DNA from 2 places in the Actimicrobium sp. CCI2.3 genome. Region 2 is predicted to be linked to the other one. Evidence: riboswitches for the same ligand, from Rfam matches in the RefSeq annotation. Region 2 holds a riboswitch; the other holds the start of a gene.
What was found. A riboswitch is a leader RNA that binds a small molecule or an ion and turns the genes downstream of it on or off. The one in region 2 is predicted to bind thiamine pyrophosphate.
Positions count from the first base shown of each region.

Region 1 (15,131 bases), on a different contig from region 2:
ACCGAATCGGGCGATTGGTGGCGCGACAAAATCACTAGCGACAATCACGAACTGGAGCTAGCGCAAGGCGAGGCCGACCTGCTCGGCTTGCAGGCCGCGCGCGTCTCCAGCGAACGCATGCCCGACCCGACCATCGGCGTACGCGCCGGTCGTGAACGCGATGGCCAGGAACGTCTGGTCAGCATCAGCATCCTGTTCACCTTGCCCGGTGCAGGCCGCTCGGCCGACCGGGATGGTGCGGTGGCCAAGGCGGGTATGGCAACCCAACGCGCGGCCATGACGCAGATGAAAGTCAGCGCCGCTGCGCAGCGCGTCGTCACCGACAGCCAGCGCAGTCTCACCCTCTGGCAAACCATGCAGCGCATCGCCGACCAGAGTGCACAGCAATCGGCCACGATGATGCGCGCCTACACGCTCGGCGAAGCCTCGCTCACCGATGCGCTGACCAATCGGCGCATGGCAATGGACGCGGCGCTGGCCGCCGAATCGGCACAGATCGATGCGCTGGCCGCACAGGCGCGGCTGTCACTGGATGCACATTTGTTGTGGTCGATTGATTGAATCAGGGCGCGAACTTGGCATGCGGTGCAATGCCCTTCGGTTATTGCACCCTGCTGCAACCAGCCGCGTCGGCGAACTGTCCGCAACTTTTTTCGAGCAACCCCGCCAACATGTCCGCCCCGACCGGCCGGCTAAAATAATATCCCTGGATTTCATCGCATTGATTCGCGCGCAAAAAGGCCAGTTGTTCGGCCGTCTCGACCCCTTCGGCGATGACCTTCAGATTCAGACTGTGACCAAGCGCGATCACGGCCCGGGTGATGGTGGCGTCGCCCGTATCGGTGACGATGTCGCGGATGAAGGATTGGTCGATCTTCAGCCGGTCAATCGGAAAGCGCTTGAGGTAGCTCAGGCTCGAATACCCGGTGCCGAAATCATCGATGGATAATTGCACCCCCATCGACTTGAGGGCATGCAGCGTGGTGATGAAATGTTCGGCATTATTCATCATCATGCTTTCGGTCAGTTCGAGTTCCAGATAGCGCGCCTCCAGTCCGCTTTCTCCCAGCGCGCGTCGCACTGATTCGAGCAGTCCCGGCTGCATGAACTGGCGCGCCGACAGATTGACCGCAACGCTGATGCGTGGCAGGCCGGCGTCCTGCCACGCCTTGTTTTGCGCGCAGGCCGTGTGCAACACCCACTCGCCGATCTGTGTGATCTGACCGATTTCTTCGGCCACCGGAATGAAGACGCCCGGACTGATCATCGAGCCGTCGGCTTGCGGCCAGCGGATCAGCGCTTCGGTGCCGATGATGCACTCGGTATCGATGTTCACCTTGGGCTGGTAGTGCACGGTGAATTCATGCTTGTGCAGGGCGGTTCGCAAACGACCCTCGAGGTCGGCCCGCTCGATCGAGCGGTCGCCCATTTCCTGCGAATAGTACTGAACCGAAATCCCGTCCTGCGTCTTGGCACCGTACATCGCGTAATCGGCATTGCGCAACAGCGCCGCCGTGTCGTCGCTGTCGTTCGGAAAAACCGTCACGCCGGCACTCACCGAGATGCACAGGTTTTGTCCCTCGACCAGAAAAGGCGGGACAAATGCGGCCAGAATTTTGTCGACCACCAGCACCACTTCGGCCTGCGTGTGCAGGTTCGCCAGCAGGATGATGAATTCGTCCCCACCCTGTCGCGCCACGGTATCGTTGTCACGGATGGTTTCGCACAGCCTCACGGCGACGGCCTTGAGCAATGCATCGCCGAGCACGTGACCGCCACTGTCGTTGACTTCCTTGAAGCGATCGAGGTCGAGAAATAACACCGCTAGCAACTGGTTGGTACGACGCGCCTGCAACATGGCTTGTGTGAGCCGGTCGCTCAGTAAATTGCGATTGGCCAGCCCGGTCAGCGCATCATGGTTGGCCATGTGGACGAAGCGCGCTTCGTCTTCCTTGCGGCCGGTGATATCGATTTCTACCCCATCGAAACGCAGCACGTTGCCATTGACATCGCGCACCGCCTTGGATCGGTCTTCGATCCAGCGGATCGTGCCGTCGGGTCGGAGGATGCGATATTCCTGCGTGAGGTTGCCGTTCTCGAGCAATTTCGTGCGGCGATTACGCACCCGCATCACATCATCCGGATGAATCACCATGAACCACAAGCGCGGGTCGCTAAAAAATTCTTCGGCACGCCGGCCGTAGACCTGCTCGACCACCGGATTGAGATAAAGCAGCTGACTGCCGGAATGCGACCAGACCACGTTGTCGATCGATGCCAGTATCTTCGAGAGATTGTCTTCGGACGCTTTCAGTGATCGCTCGGCTTCGACGCGACCACTCTTGTTGCGCAGGTGGTTGACGCCATACGCGATATCGCGAGCCAGCTCTTCAAACAGGTCGACTTGCCGCGCATCAAAGGCATGCGCAACGCCAGCGCAAATCGTGAAGACGCCCAGCACGTTGCCGCCGTCATGCAACGGGAGCGACATCGCGCAATGGTAGCCGCGTGCACGGGCTTTTTCGTGCCATGCCTGCAGCGGCAAGATGGCCATCACATCATTGACCATGCCAGTCACACCGGTGCGAATGACGGTCGCCGCTGGCGTCCAGCCTTGTTCGTCACGGGCCCAATTGGGCGGGAAAAATGGTGTGTTGTTGTCGACCGCACCGGCTTGCGCGACCGGTAGCAATTCGCCGTCAGGTCCGATAAAGGCGATCCAGGCCATCGTGTAGGCCCCGATCTCGACCACAGCCCGACACATCTGATCGAGCATGCTCGACTCGCCGGTGGCGCGCACCATTGCCTGGTTACAGCGTGTCATCAAGGTGCGCGCCCGCAGGCTCGCAACAAGGCGTTCTTCGACCTCTTTGCGCTGCGCGACTTCGATGGAGATGGATTCGTGATGGGACTGGATCTGTTTAACCAACTGCAAATTTTCGTACGAGATGGCGAGTTGCGTGGCAATTGTGGTCGCGCTTTGCTGGTCGACTTCGCTGAAACTGGCGGCACCGACTTTATCGAGCAGATACATCCAGCCATGGACACGGTTGCGCGAAGCCACTGCGACGCCCAGAAAGGAATGCAGCGGGCTGTGCCAGTCCGGCAAACCGGCTTCTTGCGGCTGGCCCGACAGGCCCGACAGACACACCAGCGCCCCTCCCTCCATCAATCCGGCCAGCGTGCCGCTCAACGGTGTCACCAGCCACTTTGCCTTGACTGCCTCATCAATGCCGCGGCAGGCAAGATGGTGAGGAAGCGTCGACGCCGGTTCATACATTGCCACCACGACCGATTGCGCCGCACAGATGCGGCCCGCCACCCGGCAACCGGCATCAAGCAAGCGGCGCGGATCCCGCTCGGCAGCCAGTTCGATACCCAGTTCGATGAGCGAAGTCAAACGCAAACTGACGGTCTGCAGGCCGGCAAGTGACGCGGAAAGACGCTGTGCAACCTGGCGATTTTCATTGGCGTCAAACAGTTGCGAAGCATCGTCCTCGACCAGATTGGCGATCTGATGACTGCTGTTTTCGAGCGCCACCAGATAGTCGACCAGCTGGTTGTCGACCTGACCAAAACCACTGTGATCGCTGACAGTCACTTCGGCCGGCAGATAGTCGGCAATGTGCATCGGCAAGCCGAGCGCTTCATGCACCACTTTCAGGATCACGCCCGGTTCGGTTGGCTTTGGCAGTATCCAGCCGACATTGCAGGCTTGCGCGATCACGGTGGCTTCCCGCTCGCGATAGGTGGCCGTATAAAAAATGACCGGCGTGAGTGCAATCCCGTACTCGCTTTGCATCTGGATGACGAACTCGTAGCCATTCATGTTGGGCATCAGGACATCGACAATCACGAGGTCGGGATGTTCTGCGCGCATCAACGCCAGACCTTCGATGCCGTCGCGCGCTTCGAGCAGGCGATGGCCGCCGTAACCGAGCAGCGTGGTCAGGAATTCACGGCTCAAAATATGATCGTCAATGATCAGAATGGTCGCCATGCGTCCTCACGGTGGGGTCAATGATGGCATGCAAAACGGCAGGCAGAAAACACTCGAGCTGCGTGACGAACAAGGTCGGTTCAATCGGCTTGGCGAGGTAGCCGTTGAAGCCGGCCCGCAGCAGGTTTTCGCGATCGCCCACCATCGCCAGCGCAGTGACGGCGACAATCGGGATCGGCACCAGAGCAGGTTGCATCATGAGATGACGCAAGACGCCAAAGCCATCCATGCCGGGCAGATGCACATCGCATACGATCAGGTCTGGCCGTTCGCTGGCGGCCAGGGCGATCCCGGCATGGCCGTCCGTGGCCGCCAGCACGGTGTGGCCGTACGCCTGCAGCAGATATCCCATCAATGCCATGTTGGCGGGATTGTCTTCGATGATCAGGATGCGCGCGGGCATCGCTCAGGCCGCCTGCAAGGACAACGTGAACGTACTGCCGATGCCGAACCGACTGGCGACACGCAATTCGCCACCAAGGAGTCCGGTCAGTTTCTGGCTCAGGTACAGGCCCAGGCCGGTGCCTTCAAAACGCCGGGTAGAACCGGCATCAATCTGCGAAAACGCCTGAAACAGTTTGGCTTGCTCGGCCGGACGGATGCCAACCCCGCTATCGACAACGCAAAAATCGATCCAGTGTTGCTGCCCGGTCGTGCGTGCAGACAGGCTGATCACGACCTCGCCGGTCTCGGTAAATTTGATCGCGTTGTTGATCAGGTTGATCAGAATCTGGCACAGCGCACGGCCGTCGGTTTGCACGGTCAGTTCTGCGGTGGGTACCTCGCACCGGAATGCGAGTCCCTTGCAGGTCGCCAGCGGACCCAGCGTTTCGGCCAGTTCGCTGAGGATGTGCTGGCAATGAATTGTTTCCGATGCCAGCTCGACCTTGCCCGACTCGATCTGCGCCAGGTCAAGCAAGCCATTGATGAGCGAGAGCAAATGGCGCGCGCTGATCTGGATCGTGTTGAGCTGCTTGTCCTGGTCAACTGTCAGCGGACCCGGCAAGCGCATGAGCAAGGTGCCGGTAAAACCGATGATGGCATTGAGCGGCGTACGCAATTCATGTGACATGCCAGCGAGGAAGTTATCCTTGGCCAGATTGGCATTTTCCAGCTCGGCGTTTTTTTCTTGCAGTGCCAGTTCGATCTTCTTGCGCGCACTGCCGTCACGAATGGCGCTCATGACCATCATCCCTTCACTGGTTTCCAGCCGGCTCAGACTGATCTCGACCGGGAATTCCGTACCGTCCTTGCGCAAGCCGAACAGCTCCAACTCCGCTCCCATTGCCCGCGAACGCGGCAGGTGCATGTAATGCGAACTATGGCGGGTATGAACATCGGGGAAGCGCGGTGGCAGCAGGCATTCGATCAATTCGCCACAGAGTTCTTTGGCGCGATAACCGAACAGGCGCTCGGCCTCGGTATTGGCCAGCACGATGCGGCCGATGGCATTGACCAGGACAATCCCGTCAGGGGTCGATTCCAGCAGACTGCCAAAGCGGGCATCCAGCGATTTGGCGTCGCGGTGCACTTTGAGGAGCGTGATGTCTTTCTTGCAGAAGAGGATGAATTCGCAAAAGCCCTGCGCATTGCGCACCGCCTTGCCGGTCACGTCGACATACATCAACGACCGGTCTTTTTTATGGCGCAGCGATTCATGGCTGCTGCTGCCGCTGGTGGCGATGAGCTGGCGTATCTGGGATTGTTCCTCGACCTGGTCAGCGGGCACAATCAGGTCTTGCAAGGAGTGCCCGATCGCCTCAACACTGGTGAAGCCAAACATGACCTGCGCACCGGGCGACCAGTGCTGCACCACGCCCTGCAGCGAAGTGATGATGACCGCGTCCGGTGCTTCTTCGCGGGCCATCCTGTCGAAATCTGTAGCCATGCGCTTGTTCGCTCCCAAGACACCCGATCGGAACTGCCCTGTTACCGAGCCACCCTGCCATCAAGGCAAGGAACCGACCCAGTCCTCATCAACGCCCAGAGTATAGAGCGAGTTGCGGTATCGAAAAGGTGATCTTCGGTCACTCTTGAAATGCGCTCATTTTGCTTAATGAACAGGCAGTCACGAACGCCGTTGACACTGTGCTACCATCCGCTGCGCTAGGGGTCCCGTGCGACGAGCTACAACGTCAACGGGTGAGATTGACCCTTCGAACCTGATCTGGATCATGCCAGCGTAGGGAAGCGCAAAGTACCTGACCTCTTTGATTGCTCCTGCATTGGCTCCAGTGTTTTCACACCTGACAGAGCACACTATGCCGGCACCGACTTTTCCCCTGACACGTATTTCCTTCCTGATGGCACAGGCCATCGCCAGCATCACCATGGCGCATGCGCAAACCAGCGAGCAAGTGCTGCCGCAAGTGGTCGTCACCGATACGACACCGAAACGCGATAACGCGTCAGCCATTGGCGGCTTCGGCAATGCGCCGCTGATGCAGACACCCGCCGCCATTAGCGTGATTGGTCAGGAGCAGTTGCAGGACTGGCGCATTCGTCGCATCGCCGATGTCATCAAGCTCGATGCCAGCCTCAATGAAGCCTATAACGCGGTCGGTTATGCCGAACAGTTTTCGTTGCGCGGCTTCCCGCTAGACAATGCATCGAGCTATCGCAAGGATGGCTTGCCGATCGCCTCGGACGCCTCGATCCCGCTTGAAAACAAGGAGCGCATCGATATCCTGAAAGGCTTGAGCGGTTTGCAGGGCGGCGTCTCGACACCGGGTGGCCTGATCGATTTTGTGACCAAGCGCCCTACTGCCACGCCGTTACGTTCCATCCTGTTTGAAGTCAGCGAACGCGGCACTGTGCTCGGCTCGGTCGACCTCGGTGGACGTTTCGAGGACCGCCGTTTCGGCTACCGGATCAATGCCGCAGCCGAGCAATTGCGCTCGTATGTCAAGGGTGCCGATGGTCAGCGTCAGTTCATCTCCGGCGCGTTTGACTGGCAGATTTCGCCGAAGGCATTGCTGCAGATTGATCTCGATAACCAGCACAAATCGCAGATCACCGCGCCCGGTTACCAGCTCATCGGTGGCACCAGCTTGCCGGTCGGCGTGTCGGCCCGCACGCTGCTCAATGACCAGCCGTGGAGCAAGCCGGTGGTGACCGACAGCAGTAATATCGGCCTGCGTTTTGCCTATCAATGGAATGCCGACTGGAGCACGACGGTCGCCGCCAACAGGTACCGCCTCAAGCGCGACGACTTCGCGGCGTTCCCGTTCGGTTGCGGTTTTGCTGCTGGATTCTGTGCCAATGGCGACTATGACGTCTACGATTATCAGAGCACTGGCGAAGTCAAAACCCTGCTATCAACTCAGGCGATGGTGCAAGGAAAATTCGCCACCGGCAACCTGCGCCACCAGCTGACGATGGGCGTCGACACATTGCGCCGGCGGGATGAATACGGCGACTTCGTGTATGACTATCGCGGCACCAGCAACATCTATCAATCAATGGTCGTGTCACCCTCACCGCTGACTACCGGACCGGTGTCCGTGCAACGCAAAGGTAACGAGCAGGCGGTCTTCGTGCAGGACATCATCAGCCTGACCGAACAAGTCCAGCTGCATGCCGGCTTGCGCCGCGCCGAACTGGAACGGGTCCAGCTTGGCAGCACCTTCAATCGCAGCTATGTGCTGCCTTCAATCGCACTGGTCTACAGCCCGTTGGCGAGCCTGAGTGTGTATGGCAGCTATTCGCAGGGGCTGGAGCACGGCGGCATCGCCCCGTTCGGCACCACCAATGTGAATCAGTTGCTTGATCCGGGCACCTCGCGTCAGCAGGAAATCGGCATCAAGACGTCGCTGGTACCGAACTGGCAAATGACGGCTGCGTTGTTCCAGATCAGCAAACCGCTGGAATACACCAATGCCAACTATGACTATGTCCGCAACGGCGATGCAGTCCATCGCGGCCTGGAACTGGCGGCGCAGGGCAAGCTGTCGCGCGACCTGACACTAGGTCTCACCACCATGGCGTTGCAGGCACGTCAGCGCAATACGGGAGACGCGGTGCAAGACAACCAGCGTGTCACGAATGTGCCTGCCTTCAAGTCCGGCGTGACGCTCGATTACGCGGTGCCGCAACTGGCGGGCCTGAAATTGAATGGCGCATGGGTCTATTCCAGCGACAAGATATTCAGCCCTGACAGCGTGGTGCGCGCGACGATTCCGTCTTACCACGTAGTCGATCTCGGGGCACGCTATGTGACCACGGTCAATGGGATCGCCACCACGCTGCGGGCCAATGTCGATAATGTGCTCGACAAGTTCTACTGGCGCGATGCCTCGACGGCGCTGGGCGGCTATTTGCTGGCGGGTGCACCTCGCACGTTCAAACTATCGGCGCAGCTCGATTTCTGACCGATACACTGCGTAAAAAAAGCGTGCCGATGCGGTTCAGGCGTTCAGTTGGTGTGTTGAAATTTTCAAGCGGCAGTTGTTATGGCTGTCCGGTCTCTTGTTTGGAAAACGAACCAAGTTTCTCGCAACATCAGCGCCTGATCGCCTCGAAAATCTCGTCATGAATTCGCTCTTCGTGACGAGATTAGCCTGTAATCTCGTCACCATGACGAGATTCTCGCTATAATCTCGTCAAATGACACGATTGAGAGGCTTTCCGTTCGATGACTATCTCCCCCTTTTCAGCACGCGATGAAGCACTGCTCCGCCATGTCCTTGCGGTCGGGGGACCCACAAGTCCTAATGCATTAGAACAAGTTCTCCACGTCTCCCGGACCACCATCAATCGGGCAGTGCGAGACCTTGTAGCCGCCGGCTTTTTGGACAAGCAGGGAGATGGACGGTCAACGCGCTACGTGGCGTCCGAAGCAGCCCAGATTGCGCTGGCAGCTTCTATTCCGTACGGCTCTATCCCGACAGAGGCAAGTCTGTTCCAGTGGTCGCGGGCTTCCCTGCCGCTGGTTGAATCACTGCGTGCGCCGCTGGGAACGCGTACTCCAGTAGGCTATGACCGAACCTTCGTATCCGATTACATCCCGAACCAATCCAGCTTACTTCCTCTGCAGTTGGCTACTGAACTGTACAGCGCCGGTCGTAGCCTGGACCAGCATCCTGCGGGAACCTATGCCCGCGAGGTTCTGGAGCAGTTACTCATTGATTTGTCCTGGTCGTCGTCACGCCTGGAGGGCAACAATAAGAGCTTGCTCGACACCAAGGAGTTGTTTGAACTCGGGGAAGGCACCGGCCCCATGGACGAAGACACCTTGATGCTGCTCAACCACAAGAACGCCATCGAATTCATGGTCGAGGCCGTCCCGACAGAGGGCATCACCCTGCCCGTCCTCGTCGACCTGCAGGCCAAACTGATGCAGGATCTGTTGAAAGACGCACGAGACATTGGAAGTATCCGCCGGCGTATTGTGAATATTGATGGTTCGGTCTATTCCCCGAGCAACATCCCTACGCTGCTGGAAGTTACGCTGAAGGACATCATCGAGAAGGCCCATCAAATTCGGAACCCTGTGGAGGCCGCCTTCTTTTTATGGGTCAACGTCGCGTACCTTCAGCCATTTGCCGATGGCAACAAGCGCACAAGCCGCCTGAGCGCCAACATGCCACTGCTGCTTTACAACTGCGCCCCGTTGTCCTTTCTGGACGTTGAGCGCACGGACTATGCGACAGCGATGATGGGTGTCTACGAGCAGCGCAACGTTACTGCAGCGGTAGAACTGTTTGAATTTATCTATCGGCGCTCGATTCAAAAGTACAGCGTACTGCGAGCCTCTTTGTCCGTACCTGACCCGCTTCGAGCGCGGTACCGGAAAACCTTGAATGAGCTCATGCAGTTTGTCGTCTTCTACGGCAAAACGTTAAACGACGCGGTCTCGGAGGTGCCCGTCGACGCGGCAGACCTGACGGCATTGCGCGCTATTGCCAATACTGAACTGGACCAGCTTGAACAATACAATTGTGCACGATATAACCTTGCGCGAGGCATGACGCAGCGATGGATTGATGCGGGACGGCCCAGGTAAACGGGCCTGCCGGTTAAGCCTTGGCTAGCGATGCGGACCGTTTTTTTACGATCTCGTCATCACTTTCTACTGAAAAATAAACGGTGCTGACCTGCCATAATCACCGGGTCCGGCGATGGTTCCCGTCGCCGCCGTGCTGCCGGAATTACCCTCCAGCGCGAGCACGAATTCGTTTGGTGCGAGTGGCTCGTAAAACAGGAATCCCTGCGCGCCGTCACAGCCGTCATCGCGGAGTAATTCCAGCTGTTCGGCCGTCTCCACGCCAACCGCTACGACATGCACACCAAGCGCGTGTCCCATCTCGATGGCGGCGCGCGTCACCGAGCGCAAGTTCGACTCATTGGCAATGCCGCCAATAAAACTGCGGTCAACTTTCAATTCGTGGATCGGTAACTTGCGCAGGTAGGCGAGCGACGAATAGCCGGTACCAAAATCGTCAATACTGAAGTGGACGCCGATTTTTTCGAGTTGCAGCAAATGCTCCAGCACCTGATCGATGCGATCCATCAGCGCGTTTTCGGTCAGGTCGATGCTGATGCTGTTTGCCGGCACTTTCGCATTCGTGATCATGGCCGTGATCTTGGTCACAAAATTGACGTCACGCAATTGGTGGACCGAGACATTGATCGCGATGCACGGCACTACCATGCCGCCTTCGCGCCAGCGCGCAATCTGGGCCAGTACCTGCTCGAATACCTGGGTGCCGATGGTGACCATCAATCCGCTACTTTCGGCAATCGGCAGAAAGCAGGAAGGAGGCACCTCGCCCAGAATGAAATCGCTCCAGCGTACCAGGGCCTCCGCGCCGACGATGCGGCCACTGGCAAGATCGACCTTGGGTTGGTATGCCACGCGCAAATGACCGGCCGTGACGGCGGCACGCAAATCGGTTTCCAGCTGGCTGCGCTGGAGTGCTTGTGCTTTTTTTTCGCTGGCGAAAAACTGATACTGATTGCGCCCGTACTGCTTGGCCAGATACATCGCGCTATCGGCGACGCCGAGCAACGTGGCACTGTCATTGCCATCCTCGGGAAAGACGGCGATGCCGACGCTGGCGCTGAGGTTCAGCTTGCTGTTATTGATCGAAAACGCGGTTGCCATCGACGTGACGATCCGGTTGGCAACGCGAATGATGTCTTGTAGAGAAACGTTTTCAAGAACCGCAATGAACTCGTCACCACCCATGCGCGACAGGGTGTCGGCATCACGGACGCAACGCAATAACCGCGCTGCCGCTTGCTTGAGAACACGATCGCCGATCGCGTGGCCATAGGTGTCGTTGATTTCCTTGAAATTATCCAGGTCGATGAAGAGCACGGCAACTTTTTGCTTGGTGCGTCGGGCTTGTGAAATCGCATGTTTGAGCCGGTCGCCCAGCAAATTCCGATTGGGTAATCCAGTCAGATCATCATGCGTGGCGAGAAATTCGATGCGCTGGAGTTCAAGGTTACTAGCGACATCGCCGGCCTCGTCGGCATCGTTATTCCGGACAAGCTCCGTTGCGTTAGGCTGATCCGGCGGCATGGTCCGGAGACCATCGAACACGACCAGCATGATCCCCTGATTTTCACCCTGCGGACCGCGCAGCGCGGTGACCTCGGCGCGGCAACGCTTCCCATCGATGAGCAGCGATAGCACCTCGACGCCGCCATGGGTCATCACGGCATGGAAGACGACGGCCAAGTCATTGAGGCCGCGCGGCAGGGGCAATACACTGAGGTGCAAGTCGGTATGTGCCGACGTCAGGTGAAACGCACGTAACGCTGTTCCGTTGATGTAACGCAAATGCAAATACGGATCGAACACCGCAACCGAAAATCCGAAATGATCGCCGATGTGAGCAATGCTCAGGTTGATGGGGGAGAGAACGGTAACGCAAGACGTGTCGATAGCCTTGATCATTCTTGTTCCCTTTCCCGGTTGATGGTTTTTCCATCGTCTGGCTTGTGCGGACTGAGTTGCCTTAAAGACTAGACGCGGTGCGACCAAGATAACTCAAAGTCACAATTAGTCGCAAACTAAAATGAATGATTTTGAATTTTTCGTGAGGTCTGTTCCATAAGACAACATTGCGCATCAACATGGAAAATGACCCCATGTGCCATGCCCGACCAGTGGCGGGGCCATGTGTCGTTATGCAGGACAGGATGACAAGACCTTGGCAGCTTGCCGCAAGCGCTCAGATAAAGTACCAGTAAGCAACTGATAGTCGCAGCCATGAAGTTCAAGCAGGGCAATCAGACGGGCATGCACCGTCATCCGCACGCTGGCCGATTCGCGTTGCAAGCCATCGGCGACCCACGGCGTATCGGGCGCGGTTACCAGGGTGAGCGCATACCGGCGGTTTGCGGCCACTGCGGCCAATGCCGCATCAACGCGACCGAAATAAAACGCGCTGTAGAGCGCCGTCATCACTGGCGTCGTGTCGCAGAATATCCAGCCGTCGCTGCGTCGGGCGGCATCCTCTTCGCGCTCGATCTGCGTCAGTGCGATGCCGAGTTGCTGCTCCTCGCGCGGGGTTGCCTGATGCACGTCGACAAATTCGCGCAAGTATTCCGGCACCCAGACGGACCCGTACTGGGTGGCGAGCGCCTCCGCCAGCGTGGACTTGCCGGTGGACTCGGCACCGAGAATGGCGACCGTTCTGTTCATCACGCTAACTTGCGCCACGCACGCCAGCCAGCCAACGCCATCAACACGAACACGCCGTACAGGAACGCAGTCAGCGTCAGTCCCTTGTAGAGATACAGACCGACGTACAGCGCATCGACAACAATCCAGACCAGCCAGTTTTCCAGCTTCTTGCGTGACAGCAGCCACTGCCCAAGCAGACTGCCGGCGGTCAGCAACCCGTCCGCATGCGGGACATCGGTATCGGTGTAGCGTTGCAGAAACACGGACAGCACCACCAATCCGGCTAGCCACGCGACTCCCGAGAGCAGCCAGCCGCGCCGCGTCAGTCGACTCACGGCCAGTACCGAATGCGTGCTGCTGCCATGCAGCCACTGGTACCAACCCCACATTGACAGAGCGATGAAGACGAGTTGCAAACCGCTGTCGCCGTAAAGTTTTGCCTCGAAGAATACGACCGCATACGTCGCCGATGAAATCATCGAGAACAACCAGCTCCAGTGACTCTGGCGAATACTCAACGAGACGGTGATCAGTGCCAGGACAAACGAAACCAATTCCAGTGGTGCCGTGGTGAGATCGAATAACTGGACGGGATCATTCATGCAAAGCGCCTCATCGAAAACCCGCGAGTATAGTGCAACAGCCAGCAAGGACAGCGGGCCACATGCGGGATTGACACCGTCAATTATTTCTACATGGCAATACTGGAGGGAGTAATGCATAATGAATTCGTGCGGTTGCGTTATAACCGACTGAAGCATGCACGGCCTGCCGGAATTGCATGACGATGATTTCCCCACCTGACCAGGATATCCCTAAGCCTGCCCCGCAATTTCGGCGGCGACGAAGCGACGTGCTCAAGGAATTGACACGCATTGCGCTGCAACAGGTTGATACCCAGTTTGGCGATTTTTCGACACGGCTCTCGGCAGCGCTACTGCAACTCTCCGAGGGCAGCGGTGATGCCAAAGAGGCCAACCTGAGTTTCAACCTCGGGAATTTGCTGAAAAACCACGGCTATCCATTTCTGTTGCTCGCAACCGAAAAACTGGACCAGGCGCTTGCCCGCGAAATCGAGTTACTGGAACACGGTGCACAGCGACCTGCATCACGGCGCTCCGGCGATCTGACACTGGTGCCGTTTGCCGAGATGGACAACCGGGTCCAGATGGGTTCCAGTGCCCATCTGTTCGACATCGAACAGGCCGACCAGTTGGCAGCCCTCAACAGCCGACTCGCCAACCTGCTGCAGCGCGACACCCTCAACGTCACTCAAAACCCGTTCCGTCCCGAAGTGTTTCTTGCTGCGATACAGACGGCCTGGTGCGCTTTCACGCCGGACGTCGATGCCCACGCCCTGCTCTTGCCGCTGTTACGACCGACCGTGTTCCTGGCGCTTGGTCCGGTCTATCAGGCGATCAATGACGACTTGATTGCTCATGGCATCTTGCCGGAACTGATCAGCACCTACCGCATCCATAAATCCAGCGGCAATCTCAGCGCCGCAACCCGGGAAGCCAGTCAGCAGGCATTGCGCGAGCAATTGCGCCAGCGTTTCGAGGCGTCGGCCCAGACCGACATGCCAGCGCGCGGTAGTTCGGGTTCAGGTTCCGGCTCGGGCTTGCTTGGTCGTGTCGATACGCTGCCAGTCGACTCACCGGCAATCAACCAGCTGTCGCGCCTTCGTTCCGGCATGCCCGAAGGGTCGTTGAGTCGGGTCGACGAAGCGACCATCGACTTGCTGTCGCAAGTCTTTGATGCGGTATTTCAGGACCCGCACATCCCGCAAGAGGTCAAGGAGTTGATCGGTTTTTTGCAGATTCCGGTACTCAAGGCCGCACTGATCGATCAGGAATTTTTTTATAGCGAGAGCCATCCGGCCCGCAAGCTGATCGACCTGATGGCGCGGTCCGGTATCGACTGGGATCGCAACAAGGGAACTGACGACCCGTTGTACCGTACGATGAAACAAGGGATAGAGCGAGTCCGCCAGGACGACGGTAGCGACCAGCGCCAGCACTTTGCCGCCGCGCTGGATGAGCTGGAATCGTATATCCGCAGCGAGGAAAATGCCGCCGCCAGCGCTCTCGCGACGCCGATCACGCAAGCGCTGAAAGTGGAAAAAATTCGCACGGCAGGTCGTTCGGCGCGCAACGATGTGGCCGTACGTATCCGTACTGGCGAAGTCAGTGCCTTTGTCGAAGCGTTTCTGGAAAGTCGCTGGGTCACCGTGTTGACGCTGGCCCACAGTATCAGCGATGAAAGGCCTGAGGTCCTCACCAACGCGATCCGGACCATGGACGATTTACTGTGGAGTATCAAGCCCAAGCTGACCGCCGAGCACCGTCGTGAACTCATTGCGCGCCTGCCAATGATTCTGGCGATGCTCAACAAATGGCTCACGGTCATCAAATGGAATGATGCTGACCGATTGCGTTTTTTTGCCGATCTGGCCGAATGCCACGCGTCGATCGTGCGCGCACCGATCGACCT
Region 1 is NZ_JASJWR010000004.1:161,642-176,772, reverse strand. It holds gene QN370_RS04100 (TolC family protein) at 1-561, shown strand, start outside; gene QN370_RS04095 (EAL domain-containing protein) at 602-4,000, opposite strand; gene QN370_RS04090 (response regulator) at 3,978-4,403, opposite strand; gene QN370_RS04085 (PAS domain S-box protein) at 4,407-5,888, opposite strand; TPP riboswitch at 6,099-6,206, shown strand; gene QN370_RS04080 (TonB-dependent siderophore receptor) at 6,262-8,370, shown strand; gene QN370_RS04075 (Fic family protein) at 8,634-10,004, shown strand; gene QN370_RS04070 (putative bifunctional diguanylate cyclase/phosphodiesterase) at 10,071-11,906, opposite strand; gene QN370_RS04065 (ATP-binding protein) at 12,138-12,656, opposite strand; gene pnuC (nicotinamide riboside transporter PnuC) at 12,656-13,240, opposite strand; gene QN370_RS04055 (DUF1631 family protein) at 13,420-15,131, shown strand, end outside.
Region 1: another riboswitch for thiamine pyrophosphate. It lies ahead of QN370_RS04080 (TonB-dependent siderophore receptor); the one in region 2 lies ahead of thiC (phosphomethylpyrimidine synthase ThiC).

Region 2 (15,131 bases):
CGTTTTCATACTGGGTCAGCAGCATCAGCTTGAAATACTTGTGATAGGTGGTTTCGGCCGCGCACAGTGCAACAATGAGTCCCGCACGGCCATCAAGAAAACCGCGTTTGAATACAAATGAGCGCAAAAATGCTGATAGCGCGTGGGCGAAGGCCTTGCGCAGCGTGCCGCGTTTGCCGGCAGCAAAGGCCTGGCGTGCACCGAGCTCCGAGTAGTGTTCGAGCTTGCGCAAGAAATCGCCGTCGTCACGGTAGCTGTAATGGATGATCGGATTGTGCAGGTAACCGATCTTGCCGCCGTTGACCAGTACCCGTTCATGTACCAGGCTATCCGAAAAGCGCCCGCTGCCACGTCGCCATAACCGCACCACGTGATCCGGGTACCAGCCCGAGTGGCGGATGAACTGACCACAGAAACTGGACAGTCTCGGCAGCGCGTACGCATCGTGTTGCGGGGCGGCGATGATGGCCAATATTTCGTCGCGCAGCGCCGGCGTGATACGCTCGTCGGCATCCAGCGACAGAATCCAGTCCCCTTCGGCGGCGGCCAGGGCGCGATTTTTTTGTGGACCGAAACCGGGCCAGTCGGTGGTCTCGATGACACTGGCACCCGCGGTGCGGGCCAGGCCGACAGTGCCGTCCGTGCTACCTGAATCCACTATAATCCACTGGTTTGCAAATCCGACGCTGTCCATGCAGGCGCCGATATTGCGTGCCTCATTTTTTGTGATGACAATGACAGAGAGTTTCATAACGCCTAAAGTGGGATCGCACATTTCTGCGCAGAGTGGTTGTCCGGTGCCAGTAATGGCTATCAGGACACATCCCGGCGTGCTGCCACGGCGGCAACCGGTCCGACGGATTGTAAACGCTTTCGCCGGCCATTCCTGCCAGCTCATTTTGCAAAGTCCCCGATGAAATTTTCACCTCACCTGCTGCGCCTGGCGCGCATGCTCAAACCATTCAGAGGCCGCCTCGGGCTGGCTTTCCTGGGTATGGCCGTGACCGCGTCGACCGAACCGATGTTCCCGGCTGTCATGAAAACCCTGCTCGACAATGGCTTCGTCGGCAAGTCGACCATCCCGTTGTGGACGGTTCCTGTCGCCGTGATCGGCATGTTCGTACTGCGCGGTATTTCGACTTTCCTGACCACCTACATGATGACCTGGGTCTCGACCCATCTGCTCAACATCCTGCGACGCCAGATGTTTAGCCGCCTGCTCGATGTGCCGGCGCAATTCTATGAGCGCACCTCAGTCGGTCGGGTCATCAACTCGATGATGTTCGAGGTCCAGCAAATCATCGAAATGGTGACCAAAGTCTTCACATCGCTGATCCGCGACAGCCTGACCGTGATGGTGTTGCTGGCATTTTTGCTGTGGCTGAACTGGCGTCTGACCATCGTTGCGCTGGTGTTGCTGCCGCTGATGGCCATCGTCGTGCGCCTGACCGGCAAGCGGCTGCGCAAGCTCACGCGCGACTTCCTCGACGTCAATGCCGAGCTGACCCAGGTCATCGAAGAAACCACCCGCGCCCAGCAGGTCATCAAGATTTTTGGTGGTCATGACTATGAAAAAAACCGCTTCGAGCAGCGCGCCATCAAGCTGCGCAATTATTCGATGCGCATGGCCAGTACCTTCGCCGCGACCGTGCCGATCACGCAGGTCATGGCGTCGTGCGCGGTTTCGGTGGTGATCGTGATTGCGCTGTTGCAGTCCGGCCAGAACCAGATTACCGCCGGTGGTTTCGTGTCGTTCATCACCGCCATGCTGATGCTGCTCACGCCGCTCAAGCATCTGGCCGAAGTCAACGGTCCGCTGCAACGCGGCATCGCTGCTGCCGAAGCGGTCTTCGCGCTGATCGACACGCCGCCTGAGCGCACCAGCGGCGTCGCGCTGGTTGGTCGTTCGGTTGGTCACATTGAATTTAAGGATGTCTGCTTTGCCTATCCCGAGCAGACGTTGCCGGCGCTGGCCAACATCCAGCTGACCATTCATCCCGGCGAAACAATTGCTTTCGTCGGTATCTCGGGTGGCGGCAAATCGACACTGGTCAATCTGGTGCCGGGTTTCCATACCCCGCAATCGGGCCAGATCCTGCTCGATGGCGCACCGCTCGAAAGCCTGTCGCTGCATAGCCTGCGCTCGCAGATGGCGATGGTCAGCCAGAATGTCGTGCTGTTTGACGATACGGTAGCGGCCAATATCGCCTACGGTGATCCGGCACCTGATCGCGAACGCGTTGAAGCGGCGGCCAGTGCAGCCCATCTGACCGAGATGATTGCAGCGTTGCCGAAGGGCTTCGATACGCCGATAGGCGACAACGGCAGTCGTTTGTCCGGTGGCCAGCGCCAGCGCATGGCAATTGCCCGCGCGATCTACAAGGACGCCCCGATCCTGATCCTCGACGAAGCGACCTCGGCGCTCGATAACGAATCCGAACGCGCCGTCCAGTCGGCCCTGGTCGACCTGATGCAGAATCGCACCACGCTGGTCATTGCGCATCGGCTGTCGACCATCGAACGGGCTGACCGCATCGTCGTGCTGGTCAGCGGTCATATTGTCGAATTAGGTACGCACGCCGAACTTCTGGCGCGCGATGGCGTCTACGCTAGCCTGCACCATTTGCAGTTTGAAAAGGAAGTCGCTTGAAAAACCTGCAAAGACCGACCTTATTTAGTTGTGCCGCCACTGGTTTGGTTTCAGCTTGCGCGGCGCGCAAGTGACCCGCACGCTGATTATTTCCCCCAACTGGATCGGCGACGCCGTGATGGCGCAGCCGCTGCTCACACTGCTCAAGCTGGCCCATCCGGAACGGCCCATCGATGTGCTGGCCCCGGCCTGGGTCGCGCCGGTATGGCGTGCGATGGCGGAAGTTGATAGCGTGATCGACACCTCTTTTCGGCACGGTGCGCTGCAGCTACGCGAACGCTGGCGTTGTGCGCGCCAACTGCGTGAGCGCGATTACGCCGCGGCTTACGTGCTGCCCAATACGTTCAAGTTCGCACTGATCCCGTGGCTGTCTGGCATCGCGCAGCGGATCGGCTATGTCGGTGAATCGCGCTACGGATTGCTCAACATGCTGCATCGTGACGACAAGCAGCTGCCGCGACCGATGGTGGCGTTTTATGCGGCATTAGCCAACTCGCCGGCACCATCGGTCCCGCAGCCGTCCGAATTGCCACGGCCGAAGCTCACTGTGGATACAGCGCGAGTGGCCGCGGTGGTACAAGCGGCGAAACTGGATGCCGCAAGACCACTGGTGGTGTTTGCGCCGGGAGCCGAATTCGGTTCGGCCAAGCGCTGGCCGATCACGCATTTTGCCGAGCTGGCCGTGATGCTGCAGCAGGCCATTCCTGATGTGCAGGTCGTCATTCTCGGTTCGGAAAAAGATCGTGCGGTCGGTGATGCGATCACGACCATCGCGCCGTTCGTCACCAATCTGGCCGGCAGCACCGCGCTGGAGGAGGCGATTGCCTTGATCGCGAAGGCCGATGCGGTGATCAGCAACGACTCTGGCTTGCTGCATATTGCCTCGGCACTCAACCGCAAGATTGTGGCGCTGTACGGACCGACGGACCCGGCCCATGCGCCGCCGTTCGCCGATGTGGTTCGTACGATTTATCTGGCGCTGGAGTGCGCGCCTTGCAAGCAGCGGGAATGTCCGCTGGGGCATCATCGGTGCATGAAGGATATTTCTGCGGAGGTGGTGTTGGAGGCGTTGCGGGAGATGGATGGGGCAGCGGTGGCGGCGTAAGACGCGCCGTGCGGCCGCTCCGTCATGGCCGTCGGATGTTGAAATTTTAGGCGCTCCGCCAGGACGTAGGGTGCAATAACCGAAGGGCATTGCACCGAATGCGCTGACTGCGGTTGATGATTCTGTATGTGCTCCGCCACGACCAAGCCGGGGGCGGCCCGGCAGCCGGTCACTTCTTTTTGCTTCGCCAAAAAGAAGTAACCAAGAAAAAGGCGACCGCGAGACTGCTGCCCTTCGGGTTCCCAAAAACGGTAGTCAGGCAAGGGGAGGGTCGCAAACTCGCTTCGCTCAGACATGCGCCCCTCTTATCCCTTGCCTGACTACCGTTTTTGGCAGCTGTCTCAATGCGGAACAGGTCAACGTCAACTGCCACGTCAACATCAACATCAACATCAACATCAACATCAACATCAACATCAACCTCAACCGCTTGCCCCGAACATCCCCCCGAATCACTCCTCCCGCAACCACACCTGCGTGCGCCCCAGCAGCGGCATGCCGATGTACCCGCGCACATTGAGTTTTTTGCCTTCGTCGCTGAGTGTCATCTTGCTCTTGTAGACCTTGCCATTGCCCGGATCAAGAATGGTGCCGCCGCTGAATTCGCTGCCTTCGGCGCGCATGCCGTTGATGATTGTCATGCCAAGGATGGGTTGGCCCTTGTTGGCGCCTTCGCATTTGTCGCAGTTCGGATTGTTGTCGTCGGTCGACGGGAAGATTTTTTCGATCTTGCCTTTCAGTTCGCCGTTGCTGTCGCTGATGCGGATCAGCGCTTTCGGTTTGCCATTGCCGTCGTCGATGCTTTTCCAGAGTCCGACCGGCGAACTCTGGGCTAGTGCGCCAGCAGCCAGCAACAGTCCGACGGTCAGTGCCGCCAGGTTTTTTGTCTTGAACATGCGTGTCTCCTTGTGGTGGAGCACTCAGGTTACCGGCAATTTGGCAAACTGTTCACGGAGTTTTTCCAGCGTGCTGATGAAGCCAGCCAGTCGGTCCTGTTCGCCTTGCACGACCGCTGCCGGTGCCCGCGCCACAAAGGCTTCGTTGCCCAGTTTGGCATGGCCCTTGGTGATCTCGCCTTCGAGACGAGTAATTTCCTTGAGCAGACGCTCGCGTTCGGCCGCCACATCGATTTCAACCTTGAGCATCATCCGCGCATTGCCAACGATGGATACCGGTGCCGGTGATTCCGGCAGCGCATCAACCACCTGCACCTCCGACAGTTTGGCCAGCGCCTGCAGGAAGGGTGCGAACGATTGCAGTTGTGCCGCCTCGGCACCGGCAGCGGTCTCCAAGATCAGCGGCACCCGTACCGCAGGGGACAACTGCATCTCGCCGCGCAGGTTGCGGCAGGCATCGGTCATCGTCTTGAGTTGCGACATCCAGCCTTCGGCGGCTTCGTCGATCTTGTCTGGCGCTGCGACCGGATAGGCCTGCATCATGATCGAATCACCGGCCGGGTCGAGCACCTTGCCCGACAGCGGCGCAACGGTTTGCCACAGTTCTTCGGTGATGAACGGGATGATCGGATGGGCCAGGCGCAGCGTGGTTTCGAGTACCTTCAACAGCGTGCGACGGGTGCCGCGCTGTTGCGCGTCATTGCCGTGCTGAATCTGCACCTTGGCCAGTTCAAGGTACCAGTCGCAGTACTCGTCCCAGATGAACTTGTAGATCGACGACGCGATATTGTCGAAGCGGTAGTCGGCAAAACCCTTGGCGACGTCGGCTTCGGTGCGCTGCAGTTGCGACACGATCCAGCGATCCGCTTGTGAAAACTCGAGGTAGTCGGGGTCATCGCGTTCTTCGACGCCACAATCCTTGTCGACCGTATTCATCAGCACGAAGCGCGTGGCATTCCACAGTTTGTTGCCGAAGTTGCGATAGCCCTCGCAGCGCGCCAGATCAAAGTTGATGTTGCGACCGAGCGAGGCATAACTGGCCATCGTGAAGCGCAGCGCATCGGTGCCGAAAGCCGGAATGCCATCCGGGAATTCCTTGCGGGTAGCTTTTTCGATCTTGGTTGCGTCACGCGGATTCATCAGGCCCGTGGTGCGCTTGGCGACCAGTGCGTCGAGGGCTATGCCATCAATCAGGTCGATCGGGTCCAGCGTATTGCCCTTCGACTTGGACATTTTCTGGCCACTGCCATCGCGCACCAGACCATGCACGTAGACCGTGTCAAATGGCACCTTGCCAGTGAAGTGCGTGGTCATCATCACCATTCGCGCAACCCAGAAAAAGATAATGTCAAAGCCGGTCACCAGTACCGTCGAGGGCAGGAACATCTTGTAGTCGGGCGTTTCTTCTGGCCAGCCCAGTGTCGAGAACGGCACCAGCGCCGACGAAAACCAGGTGTCGAGTACATCGGCATCACGGCGCAGCGTCTTGCCTGGCGCTTGTGCCTGCGCCTCGGCTTCGGTGCGGGCGACATAGATCTTGCCGTCCTCGTCATACCAGGCCGGGATTTGATGGCCCCACCAGAGCTGACGCGAAATACACCAGTCCTGGATATTGTTGAGCCACTGGTTATAGGTGCTGGTCCAGTTCTCGGGAATCATCTTCACTTCGCCGCTGGCGACTTTCTCCAGCGCGACTTCGGCGATCGATTTGCCCGGAAAATGCGTGCCTTCCGGTGCCGGCTTCGACATCGCCACGAACCATTGATCGGTCAGCATTGGCTCGATCACCACGCCGGTACGGTCGCCGCGCGGCACCATCAGCTTGTGCGGCTTGACACTATCGAGCAATCCTTGCGCATCAAGGTCAGCCACGATTTCCTTGCGTGCCACGAAGCGGTCCATGCCCTGATATTTGGCCGGGCTGTTCTCGTTGATCTTTGCGTCCAGCGTGAAGATGTTAATCATCGCCAGTTGATGGCGCTGACCCACGGCATAGTCGTTGTTGTCATGCGCCGGCGTGATCTTCACGCAACCGGTGCCGAATTCCTTGTCGACATAGCTGTCGGCGATGATCGGAATCTCGCGATCGCACAGCGGCAGCGTAAGCATTTTGCCGATCAGGTGCGCATAGCGCACATCGGTTGGATCGACCGCGACGGCGCTGTCGCCGAGCAGGGTTTCGGGACGCGTCGTCGCCACCGTCAAATGCCCGCTGCCATCAGCCAGCGGATAACGGATATGCCACATGAAACCGTCTTCTTCCTCCGACACGACTTCGAGGTCTGATACCGCCGTCCCCAGTACCGGATCCCAGTGCACCAGTCGCTTGCCGCGATAGATCAGGCCCTGCTCGAACAGCCGTACGAACACTTCAGTGACGGTGCCCGAGAGTTTCGGGTCCATCGTGAAGTATTCGCGGTTCCAGTCGGTCGAGGCACCCATCCGGCGCATCTGCCCGGTGATGGTCGAGCCGGATTGTTCTTTCCACTCCCAGACTTTCTCGACGAATTTTTCGCGGCCGAGGTCATGGCGTGAGAGTTTTTGGGCATCGAGTTGGCGTTCGACGACGATCTGTGTGGCGATACCAGCGTGGTCGGTGCCGGGAACCCAAAGGGTATTAAAACCACTCATCCTATGAAAACGGGTCAGGCCATCCATGATGGTTTGATTGAAAGCGTGACCCATGTGCAGCGTGCCGGTGACGTTCGGTGGCGGCAATTGAATGCTGAAGGCGGGTTTGTCTGCGTCGAGGGTGGCACCGTAATAACCGCGCTCTTCCCACGTGGTACGCCAGTGCTTTTCAATTTCGGCGGGCTCGAACGACTTGGCTAATTCCATGAAAATTCTCTGAGGGTGAACTGAGCCCGCATTATAAAGCAGCGATGCCCCTGAACCCATTGTCACAGGCGGCAAAAAACGGTCCGTAATCCCTTGCAATCCTACGTGAAGGAGCACCGCAATGACGCCGCCAACCATTGCCATTGTTTGCACTGTACGTAACCCGAGTCCGTCTTTTACTACCTGGGTTCATCACCATTGCCAACTGGTCGATCGGTTGTATATCTACCTGGATAGTCCGACCGAAGCCGATTTTTCGGCGGTCCCGGCCGATCCCGCGGTGTGCACTTCGACGGGTGCACGGAAGAGCGATTTTTCGGGGCCATCTGGTGTGATGCAGCGCCAATGCAAGAACGTACTGCATGCATTGACGAAGTGCGTGATCGATGGGATTGACTGGTTGATTCACATTGATTCCGACGAGTTGATTTATTCGCCGGAACAGAATCTGAAAAAATATTTTTATCAGGTCGATTCAAAGGTTAGCTGTGTCCGATTCATTAATCATGAGGCGGTCAGTACCTATGAAGCTAAAAATCTGTTCAAGGAGCAGAAATTATTCAAGAAAAATCAGGACTTCAGGATGCCGGATGATGCCCCTCCAGTTGATAAGGATTGTTTATTTCTGGGTTATATGAATGGAAAGTCTGCCGTACGAGTCGAGAAGTGCATATGCCCGAAAGGTCCTCATGAATTTAAAGTAATGGATGGTGAGGTGATACTTGAAGAGGGAATCTGTATTCTTCATTATATGAGTGCTACGTATAATGATTGGCTGAAAAAATGCGCTGAACTGGGTGATTTTCCCTCTTTCTGGCGTGATGATTTGCAGCGGCCTATGAACGGGACATTTTTAGTTTTAAGTCGTGATATCTACCGTTATGCAAAGCAATCTGGTGATTGGAAAATGGCGAGTGATTTTTATCGTCGATTTTTAATTTCTGAATCAGATGCAAAGGAATTGATAAAAAAAGGAAAGTTATTGTCTTTTGATGTATTCGCAGAAAATAATAAATCTTCCGAATGTAATTTTCATAAAGATAACTATTTAAATACTATTAGTAAAGTGCTGTGAGGCCGTTCATAAAAAATCTGTATTTGGCAGGTAAAAAGGGGAGTTAATTTTTATTTCTTGCTAATTGGCAGCCCAATTAAAGGATAAAATTATGGTTTCGAAAGATGCCGCATCATATAATTGGGTACTCCTCTTACCTGCCGGAAAAGTTATTCCAAAAATTATTCATCAAATCTATTTTTCAAAAAATGCCATGCCGGAAAATCTTAAAAATAACACGGCACGTTTGCAAATAATGAATCCGGAATGGGAGCATCGGCTATACGACATGGACCGGATGGTTGATTTTATCCTCATGCATTATGGTGAGCGAATGTTGAGTTATTTTTTGCGCATTAGCCCGAAATATGGCGCTGTCAAGGCGGATTTATTTCGTTATTTGATGATGTACCAGTGCGGTGGCGTTTATCTGGATATAAAAAGTACGCTCAGCGTACCATTGAATGATATCGTAAAAAGCGACGATCATTATTTGCTTTCTCACTGGAGAAACAAACAAGGAGAAAAATTTCATGACTGGGGAATGCACGGTGAAATAAGTTTTACTGGTGCAGGAGAATTTCAGCAGTGGCATATTATTGCCGAACCCGGTCATCCATTTTTGAGAGCGGTGATTGAGCGCGTCATATCGAATATTGACCAATACAAGAGCAGTACCAATGGGGTCGGATTTCATGGCGTAATGCGACTTGCCAGTGGTATTCCCTACACCTTGGCTATCTGGCCACTACTTGAGAAATTTCCATATCGACTTGTCGATAGCCAGTTCGAACTCGGTCTCGTCTACAGCATTTTTGAAAAAACGTGGCAGTCCCATAATGAGTTATTTGGAGATGCGGATTATCGTTACCAAATAGAACCAATAATTATAGGGCAGTAGAAATATCTTTATGGGTAATCAGTACGGTTGGTAAAGGAATGCTTATGCTTCAATTCTGACTGGTTTTATTTAAAATGGCGGCTATTGTAATGCCGGTTATTTTGAATAATTGGAAAAGGGACATGAAATGAGCGAGTGGGCGATAATGTTTATCCGTCATGGCAGGTAAAGTAAATCTCAACGATGGCAGTTGACTTGCTTGAAAGGCGTAATCAAACAAGAATGATTTCGCAGCGGATGGTTAAGGTCTGATTTTGCAGGTAGAATCCAGCCACGCCGTATCACACGGTAGCAACACATCAACACCAAGCTAGGGGTCCTGAGCGCAATCCATTCGCGCTCGGGTGAGAAATACCCTTGAACCTGATCTGGATAATGCCAGCGAAGGGAAGCTACGGAACACACACCACGTTCCGCCATTCCTTCGCTTTTTCGCTCAAGCAAAGGAACACCATGAACGACAAAGCTCCCTTCATCAAAACCAGCGTCAATGCCAAGTTCGACGCCAGCACGGCCATCGTCGACGAAGCCGCCGTCCAGCCACTACCCAATTCCAGCAAGTTTTACGTGCAAGGTTCGCGTCCCGACTTGCGCGTGCCGATGCGCAAGATCGTCCAGTCCGATACCGCCGCATCGTTCGGCGCAGAGAAAAATCCGGCGATCTATGTCTACGATACGTCCGGACCGTACACCGATCCGGACGCCGTCATCGATATTCGCAGCGGTCTCTCGACACTTCGTTTGCCATGGATTCTCGAGCGCAATGACACCGAAGAACTCGCCGGTCCGTCGTCAGCCTATGGCATCGAAAGGCTCAATGACCCGACGCTGGCCGAGCTGCGCTTCAACCTCAAGCGCACGCCGCGCCGCGCACTGGCTGGCAAAAACGTCAGCCAGATGCACTACGCGCGTCAGGGCATCATCACGCCCGAAATGGAATATGTTTCCATCCGCGAAAACATGCGCAGGCGCGAGTACCTCGACGAGCTCAAAGAGTCCGGTCCGATGGGCAACCGGTTGGCCGAACTGATGGGTCGCCAGCATCCGGGCCAATCGTTCGGTGCCTCGATCCCCGCCGAGATCACGCCCGAATTTGTCCGCTCCGAAATCGCCCGTGGCCGCGCCATCATTCCCGCCAACATCAACCATCCTGAAATCGAACCGATGATCATCGGCCGTAATTTCCTGGTGAAGATCAACGCCAATATCGGCAACTCCGCGGTGACGTCATCGATCGGCGAAGAGGTCGAAAAAATGACCTGGGCGATCCGCTGGGGTGGCGATAACGTGATGGACCTCTCGACCGGCAAGCACATCCACGAAACCCGCGAATGGATTGTGCGCAATTCACCGGTGCCGATCGGTACCGTGCCGCTATACCAGGCACTCGAAAAGGTCAACGGCAAGGCCGAAGACCTGACCTGGGAAATCTTCCGCGATACGCTGATCGAGCAGGCCGAGCAGGGTGTCGACTACTTCACGATCCATGCGGGTGTGTTGCTGCGCTACGTGCCGATGACGGCCAAGCGGCTGACTGGCATCGTTTCGCGCGGTGGCTCGATCATGGCCAAATGGTGTCTGGCGCATCACGAAGAATCGTTTTTGTACACGCACTTCAACGACATCTGCGAGATCATGAAAGCCTACGACGTGTCGTTCAGCCTGGGTGATGGCTTGCGTCCCGGCTCGATTTTCGATGCCAACGATGAAGCGCAGCTGGCCGAACTCAAGACCCTTGGCGAACTCACCCAAATCGCCTGGCAGCATGACGTGCAAGTGATGATCGAAGGTCCGGGTCACGTGCCGATGCACTTGATCAAGGAGAACATGGACCTGCAATTGGAGCAGTGCCATGAAGCGCCGTTCTACACGCTCGGACCGCTGACCACTGACATCGCACCGGGCTACGATCACATCACGTCCGGTATCGGTGCCGCGCAGATCGGCTGGTACGGCACGGCGATGCTGTGCTACGTGACGCCGAAAGAACATCTCGGTTTGCCGAACAAGCAGGATGTCAAGGACGGCATCATCACCTACAAGATCGCCGCTCACGCCGCCGACCTCGCCAAAGGGCATCCGAGTGCGCAGATCCGCGACAACGCCCTTTCCAAAGCGCGCTTCGAGTTTCGCTGGGATGACCAGTTCAATATCGGGCTCGATCCCGACAAGGCGCGCGAATTCCATGATGAAACCTTGCCCAAGGATTCGGCCAAGGTCGCGCATTTCTGCTCGATGTGCGGACCGCATTTTTGCTCGATGAAGATCACGCAGGAGGTGCGTGATTACGCCGCGAAGCAAGGCATCAGCGACATCGCTGCCTTGAAGCAGGGCATGGAAGTCAAGGCGATCGAGTTCGTCAAAAGCGGTGCAGAGCTCTATCGCAAGCAGTGATGGCGGGCACCATGATCGAGATCCAATTGAACGGCGCGCCGCACCGGATCGCGCCGGGCCAGCATCTGCAGGATTTGATGGATGCGCTGGCGCTGGCAAATCAGTCGCTGGCCGTGGCAGTCAATCGCGAAATCGTCCCGCGCGATTTGTGGTCGCTGCGACCGTTGATGTCGCAGGATAAGGTCGACGTGGTGCGAGCGATTGGCGGGGGATGAGGACGCGTCAATGAAGCACTTTTTAAATGGACTCTGACCCTATTTGATAAAAATCAAATTAACTCTGACCCCAATTTATTTTTAAATTGACTCTGACCCTATTTGAGAATTATCAAATTGACTCTGACCCCAATTGATTTTCTACGATTAATTTGACGGGTGAACTTTTCTTGTGTTTTCCTCATAGACAGTGAGGCCGCTGCGTTTGTGGCCTCTTTGCAGGTGTCCTGGTGGTGCCTGTGTTGCTGTCCAATCCTGCGCAAGAAAGGATCATGATGCAAAAAAATGCGTTGCAAAGTCTGCCTGTGAGCTGGCAAAAATGGGTCGTCGAGAATCTGGCCAATGGCTGCGACTCGACGGCGATGGTGACGATCATGGAGCGCGATGGTCCGTTTGATCGGACGCTGGCGCAATACGCGCTGGCCGATGCGCATCGGCAGCGTCACCCCGGCCTGGTCGCTGTGACCAGGCTTCCCGGGATTGATACGGCGACAAACAAGATTGTTTTGCCAGATCGGGTGGTTGATGTGCTGGTGTCGTTATTTATTCCGCGCGTTGTCGTGTTGGGCAATGTGCTTAGCGACAAGGAGTGCGATGCGATCGCCGCCATGACCCGGACACGTTTTGCGCGCTCGACCACGATAGATAATGGTTCGGGCGTCCCTCGGTTCGATGTAAGTCGTACCAGTGAATCCGCATCGATTCAGCGCGATGAGACCGCGCTGATGTCGCGCATCGATGCAAGGCTGGCGGCGTTGTCGGGCTGGCCGGTTGATCATGGCGAGCCGTTGCAATTGCAAAAGTACCAGGCGGGCAATGAATACCGTCCGCATTTCGACTGGTTCGATCCTGCCCTTCCGGGGGCGGCTAAACATCTGGAAAAAAGTGGACAGCGGCTCGGTACCATCATTCTGTATCTGACCGATGTGGAGGAGGGCGGTGCGACCTCGTTCCCGTCCATCGGACTGGATGTCTTTCCGCAAAAAGGAGGTGCCCTGTTTTTTTGCAACACGACGCCGGACGGCTCGCCCGAACAAAAAACCTTGCACGCCGGGTTGCCCGTTGTAAAAGGGACCAAAATTATTGCCAACAAATGGCTGCGAGAAAAGCCGTATTGAAACGCGCAGAAGGGTACGATGACGCCGTACCCGTTTTGCCTTAACCGAACTGTTTTTGAATCCATTCCATGACTGCTGACGCCTATCACGACACGCCCCTCCTTATCGCCGGCACCACGTACCGGTCTCGCCTTCTGGTCGGTAGCGGAAAATACCGCGATCTAGACCAGACCCGCGATGCCACCGAAGCCAGTGGCGCAGAAATCATTACCGTAGCGATCCGTCGCGTCAATATCGGCCAGGATCCGAATGCACCCAATCTGCTGGATGTGCTGCCGCCATCGCACTACACGATCCTGCCCAACACCGCCGGATGCTACAACGCCGCCGATGCGGTCTACACATTGCAGCTCGCGCGGGAATTGCTGAATGGACGCACGCTGGTCAAACTTGAAGTATTAGGCGACGACAAGACGCTGTTCCCCAACATGCCCGAAACCCTGAAAGCGGCCGAGACGCTGGTGCGCGACGGTTTCGACGTGATGGTCTATTGCAGCGATGATCCGATCCAGGCCAAATTGCTGGAACAGATTGGTTGTGTTGCAGTGATGCCGCTGGCGTCGCTGATTGGCTCCGGCATGGGCATTCTCAATCCCTGGAATTTGTCGCTGATCATCGAGCAGGCCACGGTGCCAGTGCTTGTCGATGCCGGCGTCGGAACTGCTTCGGACGCCGCGATTGCGATGGAGCTCGGTTGCGATGGCGTACTGATGAATTCGGCGATTGCCGGTGCGCGCGACCCGGTGCGCATGGCGCACGCGATGCGACTGGCAATTCAGGCTGGCCGTCACGCGTATCTGGCAGGCCGCATGCCGAAACGCTTTGTCGCTTCGCCGTCGTCGCCCATGCAAGGCCGACCCGCATGACACGACCTTGCGTGCTGGTCTTTGCCGGTTCGGATCCCAGCGGGGGTGCCGGTATCCAGGCCGACATCGGCAGCGTCGGCGCGATAGGAGCGCATGCGCTGGCGCTGATTACCGCGCTGACAGTGCAGGACAACGACCGCGTGCACGCAGTCTATCCGGTGCCGGCGCGCTGGCTGCAGCAACAGGCGCAGGCGCTGATCGACAAGATCGATATTGCCGCCGTCAAGATCGGCGTGATCGGCAACCTTGCCAATGCCGCGGTCATCGTCGAGGTGATTCGATCGCTGCGTGCGCGCAATCCGGATTTGCCCGTGGTACTTGACCCGGTCCTGTCCAGCGGTCACGGCGATCCCCTGACGACCGACAATGCGGCCCTGATGCTGGCAGAACTGATTCCGCTGGCAACGCTACTTACCCCCAATTTGCCTGAAGCCGCCATCCTCTGCGCCGGCGACCGGCGTGCCGAGCAACAGGTGGATACCTTGCTACAACTGGGTTGCCGCCATGTGCTGCTCAAAGGTGGTCACGGTACGGATGCGCAGGTGGTCAATCGCTGGTACACCGACGGTGCCAGCCGCAGCTGGAGCTGGCCGCGTTTGCCGGGCGAATTCCATGGCAGCGGCTGCACGCTCGCCGGGGCGATTGCCGGTGCACTGGCCTGCGGCTTGCCGATGGAAGCCGCGCTCGATGTCGCTCAGGGATTTTGTCATCGCACACTGGAGCAGTCGTTTGCCATCGCCACCGGCCAACGCATCCCGAACCGCCATATCGCATGGAACCAGAATAACGCCAAGGACCATTCATGAACGGACTCTACCTCGTCACGCCCGACTGGGACGATACCGAGCGGCTGTTGCAAGTCACCGAACAGGCGCTGATGGGTGGCGCCGCACTCGTGCAATATCGTCACAAGACGGCCGATGCGGCACAACGCCTGACGCAAGCCCGCGCCTTGCTGGCGCTATGCCGATGCTTTGCGTGCCCGCTGATCATCAACGATCACGCCGACCTGTGCCTCGCGCTCGATGCTGACGGTGTGCATGTGGGTGGCACCGATGCCAGCGTCGCGCAACTGCGTGACCTGCTTGGGCCGG
Region 2 is NZ_JASJWR010000005.1:52,391-67,521, reverse strand. It holds gene QN370_RS04505 (glycosyltransferase family 2 protein) at 1-751, opposite strand, end outside; gene msbA (lipid A export permease/ATP-binding protein MsbA) at 914-2,650, shown strand; gene waaF (lipopolysaccharide heptosyltransferase II) at 2,721-3,755, shown strand; gene QN370_RS04490 (DUF2147 domain-containing protein) at 4,208-4,651, opposite strand; gene QN370_RS04485 (valine--tRNA ligase) at 4,676-7,489, opposite strand; gene QN370_RS04480 (glycosyltransferase family 2 protein) at 7,611-8,564, shown strand; gene QN370_RS04475 (glycosyltransferase family 32 protein) at 8,656-9,444, shown strand; TPP riboswitch at 9,747-9,851, shown strand; gene thiC (phosphomethylpyrimidine synthase ThiC) at 9,898-11,838, shown strand; gene thiS (sulfur carrier protein ThiS) at 11,850-12,053, shown strand; gene QN370_RS04460 (2OG-Fe(II) oxygenase) at 12,326-13,171, shown strand; gene QN370_RS04455 (thiazole synthase) at 13,240-14,037, shown strand; gene QN370_RS04450 (hydroxymethylpyrimidine/phosphomethylpyrimidine kinase) at 14,034-14,843, shown strand; gene thiE (thiamine phosphate synthase) at 14,840-15,131, shown strand, end outside.